DNA from 3 places in the Peribacillus sp. FSL H8-0477 genome. Region 1 is predicted to be linked to each of the others. Evidence: a T-box and tRNA genes for the amino acid it is inferred to sense, from the RefSeq annotation. Region 1 holds a T-box; the other regions hold tRNA genes.

What was found. The T-box of region 1 lies ahead of alaS (alanine--tRNA ligase). A T-box ahead of a tRNA ligase gene usually reads a tRNA of that ligase, here a tRNA-Ala.
Region 2: it has a tRNA-Ala gene. The T-box ahead of alaS (alanine--tRNA ligase) is inferred to sense a tRNA for this amino acid. The anticodon was not compared.
Region 3: it has a tRNA-Ala gene. The T-box ahead of alaS (alanine--tRNA ligase) is inferred to sense a tRNA for this amino acid. The anticodon was not compared.

The regions. Positions count from the first base shown of each region.
Region 1 covers NZ_JBBODE010000001.1:1,216,741-1,219,990, reverse strand. Annotated here, with positions in the region: gene MHI18_RS06320 (AI-2E family transporter) at 1-992, shown strand, start outside; T-box leader at 1,044-1,257, shown strand; gene alaS (alanine--tRNA ligase) at 1,305-3,250, shown strand, end outside.
Region 2 covers NZ_JBBODE010000001.1:1,647,487-1,650,736, reverse strand. Annotated here, with positions in the region: rRNA gene MHI18_RS08430 (23S ribosomal RNA) at 1-894, shown strand, start outside; rRNA gene rrf (5S ribosomal RNA) at 1,009-1,124, shown strand; tRNA gene MHI18_RS08420 (tRNA-Val) at 1,133-1,208, shown strand; tRNA gene MHI18_RS08415 (tRNA-Thr) at 1,225-1,300, shown strand; tRNA gene MHI18_RS08410 (tRNA-Lys) at 1,354-1,429, shown strand; tRNA gene MHI18_RS08405 (tRNA-Leu) at 1,439-1,519, shown strand; tRNA gene MHI18_RS08400 (tRNA-Gly) at 1,528-1,602, shown strand; tRNA gene MHI18_RS08395 (tRNA-Leu) at 1,620-1,708, shown strand; tRNA gene MHI18_RS08390 (tRNA-Arg) at 1,725-1,798, shown strand; tRNA gene MHI18_RS08385 (tRNA-Pro) at 1,807-1,883, shown strand; tRNA gene MHI18_RS08380 (tRNA-Ala) at 1,893-1,968, shown strand; tRNA gene MHI18_RS08375 (tRNA-Met) at 1,999-2,075, shown strand; tRNA gene MHI18_RS08370 (tRNA-Ile) at 2,084-2,160, shown strand; tRNA gene MHI18_RS08365 (tRNA-Ser) at 2,172-2,264, shown strand; tRNA gene MHI18_RS08360 (tRNA-Met) at 2,314-2,387, shown strand; tRNA gene MHI18_RS08355 (tRNA-Asp) at 2,395-2,471, shown strand; tRNA gene MHI18_RS08350 (tRNA-Phe) at 2,502-2,577, shown strand; tRNA gene MHI18_RS08345 (tRNA-His) at 2,590-2,665, shown strand; tRNA gene MHI18_RS08340 (tRNA-Gly) at 2,675-2,748, shown strand; tRNA gene MHI18_RS08335 (tRNA-Ile) at 2,754-2,830, shown strand; tRNA gene MHI18_RS08330 (tRNA-Asn) at 2,838-2,912, shown strand; tRNA gene MHI18_RS08325 (tRNA-Ser) at 2,914-3,004, shown strand; tRNA gene MHI18_RS08320 (tRNA-Glu) at 3,008-3,079, shown strand.
Region 3 covers NZ_JBBODE010000002.1:62,050-65,299, reverse strand. Annotated here, with positions in the region: gene MHI18_RS12185 (aspartyl-phosphate phosphatase Spo0E family protein) at 1-128, shown strand, start outside; gene rocF (arginase) at 183-1,079, opposite strand; tRNA gene MHI18_RS12175 (tRNA-Ala) at 1,203-1,275, opposite strand; tRNA gene MHI18_RS12170 (tRNA-Gly) at 1,302-1,376, opposite strand; tRNA gene MHI18_RS12165 (tRNA-Lys) at 1,384-1,456, opposite strand; tRNA gene MHI18_RS12160 (tRNA-Gln) at 1,548-1,622, opposite strand; tRNA gene MHI18_RS12155 (tRNA-Tyr) at 1,713-1,796, opposite strand; tRNA gene MHI18_RS12150 (tRNA-Thr) at 1,807-1,879, opposite strand; tRNA gene MHI18_RS12145 (tRNA-Val) at 1,897-1,972, opposite strand; tRNA gene MHI18_RS12140 (tRNA-Glu) at 1,985-2,059, opposite strand; tRNA gene MHI18_RS12135 (tRNA-Thr) at 2,096-2,168, opposite strand; tRNA gene MHI18_RS12130 (tRNA-Asn) at 2,170-2,244, opposite strand; rRNA gene rrf (5S ribosomal RNA) at 2,298-2,413, opposite strand; rRNA gene MHI18_RS12120 (23S ribosomal RNA) at 2,534-3,250, opposite strand, start outside.

The DNA of each region.
Region 1 (3,250 bases):
TTTGGAGTCCTGTGCTGGGTGTGGGGGTGAAGGTGCTGATTCCGTTTGCTGCTGCAGCGTTTATTAGTTATTTGCTGCATCCGGTTGTTGAGTTTCTTCATGTGAAGGGGATGAGCCGTGGTCTGTCGATTGTGGTGATTTATGTTTTGTTTTTTGGGGGGATTGGATTTGCGGTGTACCGCGGGATTCCTGTTATTATTAAGCAGGTGGGGGAGCTGGCGGAAAGTGCGCCGGTTGTGGCGGAACAATATCGCGGCTGGATGAAGATGATTGAAGCCAAGACCACACATTGGCCGTTTGGCGTTCATGAGCGGATCGACGAAATGATTGCTTTAGTCGAAAGTAAACTTGAGGCATTGGCTGGTACAATTATGAGCTATTTTCTCCGGGCCTTTGATTTTTTCCTGCTTATTGCTCTTATCCCATTTCTTGCTTTCTACTTTATTAAAGATTTTCAAGCTATTAAAAAAATGACCTGGTACATCACTCCAAAAAAATTTAGAAAGCAAGGGATGTCTTTTCTTCGTGATGTCGATACGTCACTGGGCGGGTATATCCGTGGACAGATTCTTGTTTGTGCAGCGATTGGGTTGGTTTCAGCTTTCCTTTTTTGGGTGGTTGGGATGGAGTATCCGTTGCTGTTGGGTACGATTATTGGCATTACGAATGTGATTCCGTATTTCGGTCCCATTATTGGTGCCGTTCCAGCCGTTATTCTTGCTGCTTCTATTTCTGTGAAAATGGTTATAATAGTGGGTGTAATCGTCCTTGTTTTACAGTTTCTTGAGGGAAATATTCTATCGCCGCTGATTGTGGGGAAAAGTTTGCATATGCATCCGGTTTTAATTATGTTTGGACTTTTGGTTGGCGGTGAAGTTGCAGGCGTGGCAGGTCTAATTATTGCTGTTCCTGTGCTGGCCATTCTTAAGGCTTTTGTGCTGCATGCGAAGATTCATTTCGGAAAAACGCAATCTAGTCAGTTCGATGATTGACAAATAAATTTTGGATGAATATAATCCAATACATAAGAACTTTTATAATTCGTAAACACAATGATGGAAAAAGTATGTTGATGTGCATATGTTTAGAGAAGATTTCCCTTGGCTGAAAGGAAATTTCGATGTAGTCGACAGAAAGCTAGTCCGGAGTGCAGCTAATTCCTGCCGTTTCGCCGCGTTAAGGCATTGATGAAGGTGATGGGTGCGTGAATTTGGCCCATAATCAGGGTGGTACCGCGAGCTAACTCTCGTCCCTGTCAGGGGATGGGAGTTTTTTTTGTGCCCAAATTTAAGGAGGAAATAATGATGAAATATTTAACAGGCGCGCAAATCCGCCAGATGTATCTAGACTTTTTTAAGGAAAAGGGACATGCAATTGAGCCGAGTGCTCCACTAGTTCCGCATGAAGATCCATCATTATTATGGATCAATTCAGGTGTTGCCACATTGAAGAAGTATTTTGATGGTCGAGTGATTCCAGAAAATCCACGGATTACGAATGCACAAAAAGCAATCCGTACAAATGATATTGAAAATGTGGGTAAAACAGCTCGACACCATACATTTTTTGAAATGCTCGGTAACTTCTCTATTGGTGAATACTTTAAAGAAGAAGCGATTACATGGGCATGGGAATTCTTAACTGACGAAAAATGGATTGGTTTCGATAAAGAGAAACTGGCTGTAACCATTCATCCTGAAGATGAAGAAGCTTTTGAACTGTGGAATAAAAAAATCGGCTTGCCTGCTGAGCGGATTATCCGTTTAGAAGAAAACTTCTGGGATATTGGTGAAGGTCCAAGTGGTCCGAACACAGAAATTTTCTATGACCGCGGACCGGCATATGGAGACGATCCAAATGATCCAGAACTTTATCCTGGCGGCGAAAACGAGCGCCATTTAGAAGTTTGGAACTTGGTGTTCTCACAATTTAATCATAATCCAGATGGTTCATATACACCGCTTCCTAAGAAAAACATTGATACAGGAATGGGACTTGAACGGATGGCTTCAGTTGTTCAAGATGTTGCAACCAATTATGATACGGATCTATTTATGCCGATTATTGCTGCAACAGAAGAAATTTCTGGTGTGAAATATGGCACAGGGACTCCATCAGATGTTGCATTTAAAGTCATCGCTGACCATATCCGGACTGTTGCATTTGCTGTCGGTGACGGAGCGCTTCCATCAAATGAAGGCCGCGGCTATGTGTTACGTCGTTTACTGCGTCGTGCTGTTCGTTATGCTAAGCAAATCAATATTAACCGTCCGTTCATGTTTGAATTAGTGCCGGTTGTCGGTGAAGTTATGCATGCCTTCTATCCAGAAGTAAAAGACAAAGCTGCTTTCATTGCTAAGGTTATTAAAAACGAAGAAGAACGTTTCCATGAAACCTTGCATGACGGCCTTGGCATTTTATCCGATGTGATTAAAAAGGAAAAAGCAAAAGGTTCTACAACGATTCAAGGTTCAGACGTGTTCCGTCTTTATGATACGTACGGTTTCCCAATCGAGTTGACAGAAGAATATGCTGAAGAAGAAAATATGGCTGTCGATCATGCTGGATTTGAATCAGAAATGGAAGCACAGCGTGCACGTGCTCGTTCGGCTCGTCAAGATGTGGATTCTATGCAAATTCAAGGCGGCGTGCTAGGCGATATCAAAGTCGAAAGTAAATTTGTCGGCTACGATCAGCTTGAAGCAGAAGCTGTTATTGCGGCAATCGTTCAAAACGGTGAATTAATGATGGAAGCTAATGAAGGTGAAGAAGTACATGTCATCTTAAGTGAAACACCGTTTTATGCAGAAAGCGGCGGACAAACGGCGGATAAAGGCGTTATTGTCAGTGAAGATGTTAAATTGTCCGTATTAGACGTTCAAAAGGCACCTAATGGACAAAATCTTCATCGTGTAACGGTGACTGCTGGTACATTGGTTCAGGGAGCGAAAGTGGTTTCGGTTGTCGATCAAGCTAACCGTCTTCCTATCATTAAAAACCATACAGCGACGCATTTAATGCATCAAGCTTTAAAGGATGTCCTTGGAACGCATGTTAACCAAGCGGGTTCACTTGTTCAAGCAGAGCGTCTGCGTTTTGACTTTTCTCATTTTGGACAAATTCAGCCAGAAGAGATTGAGCAAATTGAAAACATTGTTAATGAAAAAATTTGGCAGAGTCTAAATGTAAATATTGATACAAAAGATATTGAAGAAGCAAAAGCAATGGGAGCTATGGCGCTATTTGGTGA
Region 2 (3,250 bases), 430 kb from region 1:
CTCGGTGAAATTATAGTACCTGTGAAGATGCAGGTTACCCGCGACAGGACGGAAAGACCCCGTGGAGCTTTACTGTAACCTGATATTGAATTTTGGTACAGCTTGTACAGGATAGGTAGGAGCCTTTGAAACCGGAGCGCTAGCTTCGGTGGAGGCATTGGTGGGATACTACCCTGGCTGTATTGAAATTCTAACCCGCGCCCCTTATCGGGGTGGGAGACAGTGTCAGGTGGACAGTTTGACTGGGGCGGTCGCCTCCTAAAGAGTAACGGAGGCGCCCAAAGGTTCCCTCAGAATGGTTGGAAATCATTCGTAGAGTGTAAAGGCACAAGGGAGCTTGACTGCGAGACCTACAAGTCGAGCAGGGACGAAAGTCGGGCTTAGTGATCCGGTGGTTCCGCATGGAAGGGCCATCGCTCAACGGATAAAAGCTACCCCGGGGATAACAGGCTTATCTCCCCCAAGAGTCCACATCGACGGGGAGGTTTGGCACCTCGATGTCGGCTCATCGCATCCTGGGGCTGTAGTCGGTCCCAAGGGTTGGGCTGTTCGCCCATTAAAGCGGTACGCGAGCTGGGTTCAGAACGTCGTGAGACAGTTCGGTCCCTATCCGTCGTGGGCGCAGGAAATTTGAGAGGAGCTGTCCTTAGTACGAGAGGACCGGGATGGACGCACCGCTGGTGTACCAGTTGTCTTGCCAAAGGCATAGCTGGGTAGCTACGTGCGGACGGGATAAGTGCTGAAAGCATCTAAGCATGAAGCCCCCCTCAAGATGAGATTTCCCATAGCGTAAGCTAGTAAGATCCCTGAAAGATGATCAGGTAGATAGGTTTGAGGTGGAAGCGTGGTGACACGTGGAGCTGACAAATACTAATCGATCGAGGACTTAACCATTCGTTTTAATTACATGCAAAAACCTTCTTATTATCTAGTTTTGAAAGAATAAGTAAAATTGTTCTTGCAAAATTTCAAAAAGACTATATAATAATATAAGTCAGATTGAAAATGTTTGGTGGCGACAGCGAAGAGGCCACACCCGTTCCCATTCCGAACACGGAAGTTAAGCTCTTCAGCGCCGATGGTAGTTGGGGGTCTCCCCCTGTGAGAGTAGGACGTCGCCAAGCATATATATGGAGGATTAGCTCAGCTGGGAGAGCATCTGCCTTACAAGCAGAGGGTCGGCGGTTCGATCCCGTCATCCTCCACCATTTTTATTATACACCTGCCGGTGTAGCTCAACTGGTAGAGCAACTGACTTGTAATCAGTAGGTTGGGGGTTCAAGTCCTCTTGCCGGCACCATTTTTATGGATGTACAAGCTTATCATATTGATTTTAAGCTGCAAGACATCTATGAGCCATTAGCTCAGTTGGTAGAGCATCTGACTTTTAATCAGAGGGTCGTAGGTTCGAATCCTACATGGCTCACCATTTTTTATCGCGGGTGTGGCGGAATGGCAGACGCACCAGATTTAGGATCTGGCGCCGCGAGGCGTGGGGGTTCAAGTCCCTTCACCCGCACTTAATATGCGGAAGTAGTTCAGTGGTAGAATACAACCTTGCCAAGGTTGGGGTCGCGGGTTCGAACCCCGTCTTCCGCTCCAATTCTTATTAGTTCCTTGCCGGGGTGGCGGAACTGGCAGACGCACAGGACTTAAAATCCTGCGGTAGGTGACTACCGTACCGGTTCGATTCCGGTCCTCGGCACCATCTTTTAATTAAATATGCGCCCGTAGCTCAATTGGATAGAGCATCTGACTACGAATCAGAAGGTTGTAGGTTCGACTCCCGCCGGGCGCACTTTTTATCGGGAAGTAGCTCAGCTTGGTAGAGCACTTGGTTTGGGACCAAGGGGTCGCAGGTTCGAATCCTGTCTTCCCGACCATGAAATTTTGGGGCCTTAGCTCAGCTGGGAGAGCGCCTGCCTTGCACGCAGGAGGTCAGCGGTTCGATCCCGCTAGGCTCCACCAATTTTTTATAACACATATATCTTCTATTTGGGCGGCGTAGCTCAGCTGGCTAGAGCGTACGGTTCATACCCGTGAGGTCGGGGGTTCGATCCCCTCTGCCGCTACCAAAATTAGAGGACCTTTAGCTCAGCTGGTTAGAGCAGACGGCTCATAACCGTCCGGTCGTAGGTTCGAGTCCTACAAGGTCCACCATCTTCAACTGTGGAGGAATACCCAAGTTCGGCTGAAGGGATCGGTCTTGAAAACCGACAGGGGTGTCAAAACCCGCGGGGGTTCGAATCCCCCTTCCTCCTCCATTATTATTTTTTAAAACAGTGACATTTAGATTAGTACAATTATTATTATCGCGGGGTGGAGCAGTTCGGTAGCTCGTCGGGCTCATAACCCGAAGGTCGCAGGTTCAAATCCTGTCCCCGCAATCATAATGGTCCGGTAGTTCAGTTGGTTAGAATGCCTGCCTGTCACGCAGGAGGTCGCGGGTTCGAGTCCCGTCCGGACCGCCATTATTATTTAAAAATTATTATTTACATATTGGCTCAGTAGCTCAGTCGGTAGAGCAAAGGACTGAAAATCCTTGTGTCGGCAGTTCGATTCTGTCCTGAGCCACCATATTTTATTTTGGCGGTTGTGGCGAAGTGGTTAACGCACCTGATTGTGGTTCAGGCATTCGTGGGTTCGATTCCCATCAGTCGCCCCATTTAATATTGCGGGTGTAGTTTAGTGGTAAAACCTCAGCCTTCCAAGCTGATGATGAGGGTTCGATTCCCTTCACCCGCTCCAATAATGGGCCTATAGCTCAGCTGGTTAGAGCGCACGCCTGATAAGCGTGAGGTCGATGGTTCGAGTCCATTTAGGCCCACCATTATTGTTCCGCAGTAGCTCAGTGGTAGAGCATTCGGCTGTTAACCGAACGGTCGTAGGTTCGAGTCCTACCTGCGGAGCCACGGGGAAGTACTCAAGAGGCTGAAGAGGCGCCCCTGCTAAGGGTGTAGGTCGCGTAAGCGGCGCGAGGGTTCAAATCCCTCCTTCTCCGCCAGTAGGCCCCTTGGTCAAGCGGTTAAGACACCGCCCTTTCACGGCGGTAACACGGGTTCGAATCCCGTAGGGGTCATATTAAAAGATGTATACACATTGTGTACATCTTTTTTTTATGTTTAATATGTAAGCGTTATTTTCAAAGAGTATTTAAAACCTAGATGTAACATGTATCTTGCTCCTCTTGAAAAACTTTCTCATTCATCTTAGAACTTCCTTCCATCCAAAGAGAAAAATCCCCTGTGCA
Region 3 (3,250 bases), on a different contig from region 1:
AAGAATATAGAGAAAGAATGATTCATTTGGCAGGATATTCCTCAATAAGAGATAATCGAGTAGTAGAGGTCAGCGCAGAACTGGATACTTTAATCATTCAATATATTCATCTAACCAAAAAACAGTAACGAGGAAGTTACTGTTTAATTGTCTTGCATTATGTAAAAGCAGTGTAATCTACTTTACACTAACTTTTCTCCAAACAAAGAACCCATTAAGGCAACAGCAACCGTCGCTGTTTTATTTTTTTCATCTAGGATAGGATTAACTTCTACAAATTCAGCAGAAGTCACAATACCTGACTCTGAAAGCATTTCCATCGCCAGATGACTTTCTCTGTATGTGATTCCTCCCAACACGGGGGTTCCTACTCCTGGAGCATCTATCGGATCTAACGCATCCATATCTACTGATAAATGGACACCGTCTGTTTTATCTTTAAAGAAAGCAATAGTCTCTTCCATTACTGCTGCCATCCCGCGTCTATCAATTTCATGCATCGAAAAAACTTTAATCTCTTTCGAACTTATTAATTCTCTTTCTCCCTCATCTAAAGAACGAGCACCAATAATGACAATATTTTCGGGTTTAATTTTAGGCGAGTATCCATGGATGTTTACAAGCCCATCGTTTCCCAGCCCTATACTAACTGCTAGTGACATCCCATGAATATTACCAGAAGGCGTCGTCTCATCTGTATTTAGATCGCCATGAGCATCAAACCAAATCACACCCAGATTCTCATAGTGTTTTGACGCTCCTGCTAATGTTCCAATGGCAATTGAATGATCCCCACCTAATACAAGAGGAAATGAGTTCTTACCCAGAATAGCATCGACTTTTTCTGCCAGCACCCTGCTCCCGACAGTGACCTCTTTCAAGTTATTCAGCTTTGTTTCTGAAGCAGCCAACTGTTCGGGTCTTCCAATCGTAATGTCTCCTAAATCCTCTACATCAATCCCTAAGCTTCCAAGTTTCTCTACTACCTCGGCATACCTGATTGCACTTGGTCCCATATCTACCCCACGTCTATTTTGACCGAGATCCATAGGCAGACCAATGATTGTTATTTTCTCTATCTTCAATTCCTCAACCCCTTTAAACCATTTTATACCAATATAGGCAGATGGTTCAACAAAACAAAAGGTTGTATAAAGATACAAAAAAAACCTTAAACCAAAGAATGGTTTAAGGTTTTTGTATGGAGCCTAGCGGGATCGAACCGCTGACCTCCTGCGTGCAAGGCAGGCGCTCTCCCAGCTGAGCTAAGGCCCCTCTTGTACAGTAATGTACGATTGAGATGGAGCGGAAGACGGGGTTCGAACCCGCGACCCCAACCTTGGCAAGGTTGTATTCTACCGCTGAACTACTTCCGCATAAAAGTGAGCCATGTAGGATTCGAACCTACGACCCTCTGATTAAAAGTCAGATGCTCTACCAACTGAGCTAATGGCTCATATTAATTAACAAAATAAAAAGTCAGATGTATATGTTTACTATTCAAACGTAAACTCACAACTGAGCACTTGATACTTCATATAATAATATGGCTGGGCTAGCAGGATTTGAACCTACGCATGACGGAGTCAAAGTCCGTTGCCTTACCGCTTGGCTATAGCCCAATATATTGTATACCTGACAAAAAAATAGGTGGTAATCATATATTCCCCTAAATGAGAAAATATATAACTGTCCACTAATTGATTTTATAATGGTGGAGGGGGGCAGATTCGAACTGCCGAACCCTAAGGAGCGGATTTACAGTCCGCCGCGTTTAGCCACTTCGCTACCCCTCCAGAAAAACAGTGCCGGCAAGAGGACTTGAACCCCCAACCTACTGATTACAAGTCAGTTGCTCTACCAGTTGAGCTACACCGGCAAGTGTAAAATAAAACATGGTGGAGGATGACGGGATCGAACCGCCGACCCTCTGCTTGTAAGGCAGATGCTCTCCCAGCTGAGCTAATCCTCCATATATATAAAGTGGTGACCCCTACGGGATTCGAACCCGTGTTACCGCCGTGAAAGGGCGGTGTCTTAACCGCTTGACCAAGGGGCCTAACTAATTTTCATATCAATTCCAAGTAAACTAGTAAGCTCCCAAGCGGATTCGAACCGCTGACCTCTTCCTTACCATGGAAGTGCTCTACCTACTGAGCTATGGAAGCATGGCTCCGCAGGTAGGACTCGAACCTACGACCGTTCGGTTAACAGCCGAATGCTCTACCACTGAGCTACTGCGGAATGGTATAATGTTTCCTAAAACTCTTCGATAGATAAAAATTAAAAGTGAATCTGCCTGGCAATGTCCTACTCTCACAGGGGGAGACCCCCAACTACCATCGGCGCTGAAGAGCTTAACTTCCGTGTTCGGAATGGGAACGGGTGTGGCCTCTTCGCCATCATTACCAGACATTATTCATTTATCAAAGACATTTATTATTATAATATCTTTTTATGGATTTTTCAAGAACAAATTTCTTGTTCTTTCAAAACTAGATAATAGGAAGGTTAATGCACAATATTAAAACGAATGGTTAAGTCCTCGATCGATTAGTATTTGTCAGCTCCACGTGTCACCACGCTTCCACCTCAAACCTATCTACCTGATCATCTTTCAGGGATCTTACTAGCTTACGCTATGGGAAATCTCATCTTGAGGGGGGCTTCATGCTTAGATGCTTTCAGCACTTATCCCGTCCGCACGTAGCTACCCAGCTATGCCTTTGGCAAGACAACTGGTACACCAGCGGTGCGTCCATCCCGGTCCTCTCGTACTAAGGACAGCTCCTCTCAAATTTCCTGCGCCCACGACGGATAGGGACCGAACTGTCTCACGACGTTCTGAACCCAGCTCGCGTACCGCTTTAATGGGCGAACAGCCCAACCCTTGGGACCGACTACAGCCCCAGGATGCGATGAGCCGACATCGAGGTGCCAAACCTCCCCGTCGATGTGGACTCTTGGGGGAGATAAGCCTGTTATCCCCGGGGTAGCTTTTATCCGTTGAGCGATGGCCCTTCCATGCGGAACCACCGGATCACTAAGCCCGACTTTCGTCCCTGCTCGACTTGTAGGTCTCGCAGTCAAGCTCCCTTGTGCCTTTACACTCTACGAATGATTTCCAACCATTCTGAGGGAACCTTTGGGCGCCTCCGTTACTCTTTAGGAGGCGACCGCCCCAGTCAAACTGTCCACCTGACACTGTCTCCCACCCCGATAAGGGGCGCGGGTTAGAATTTCAATACAG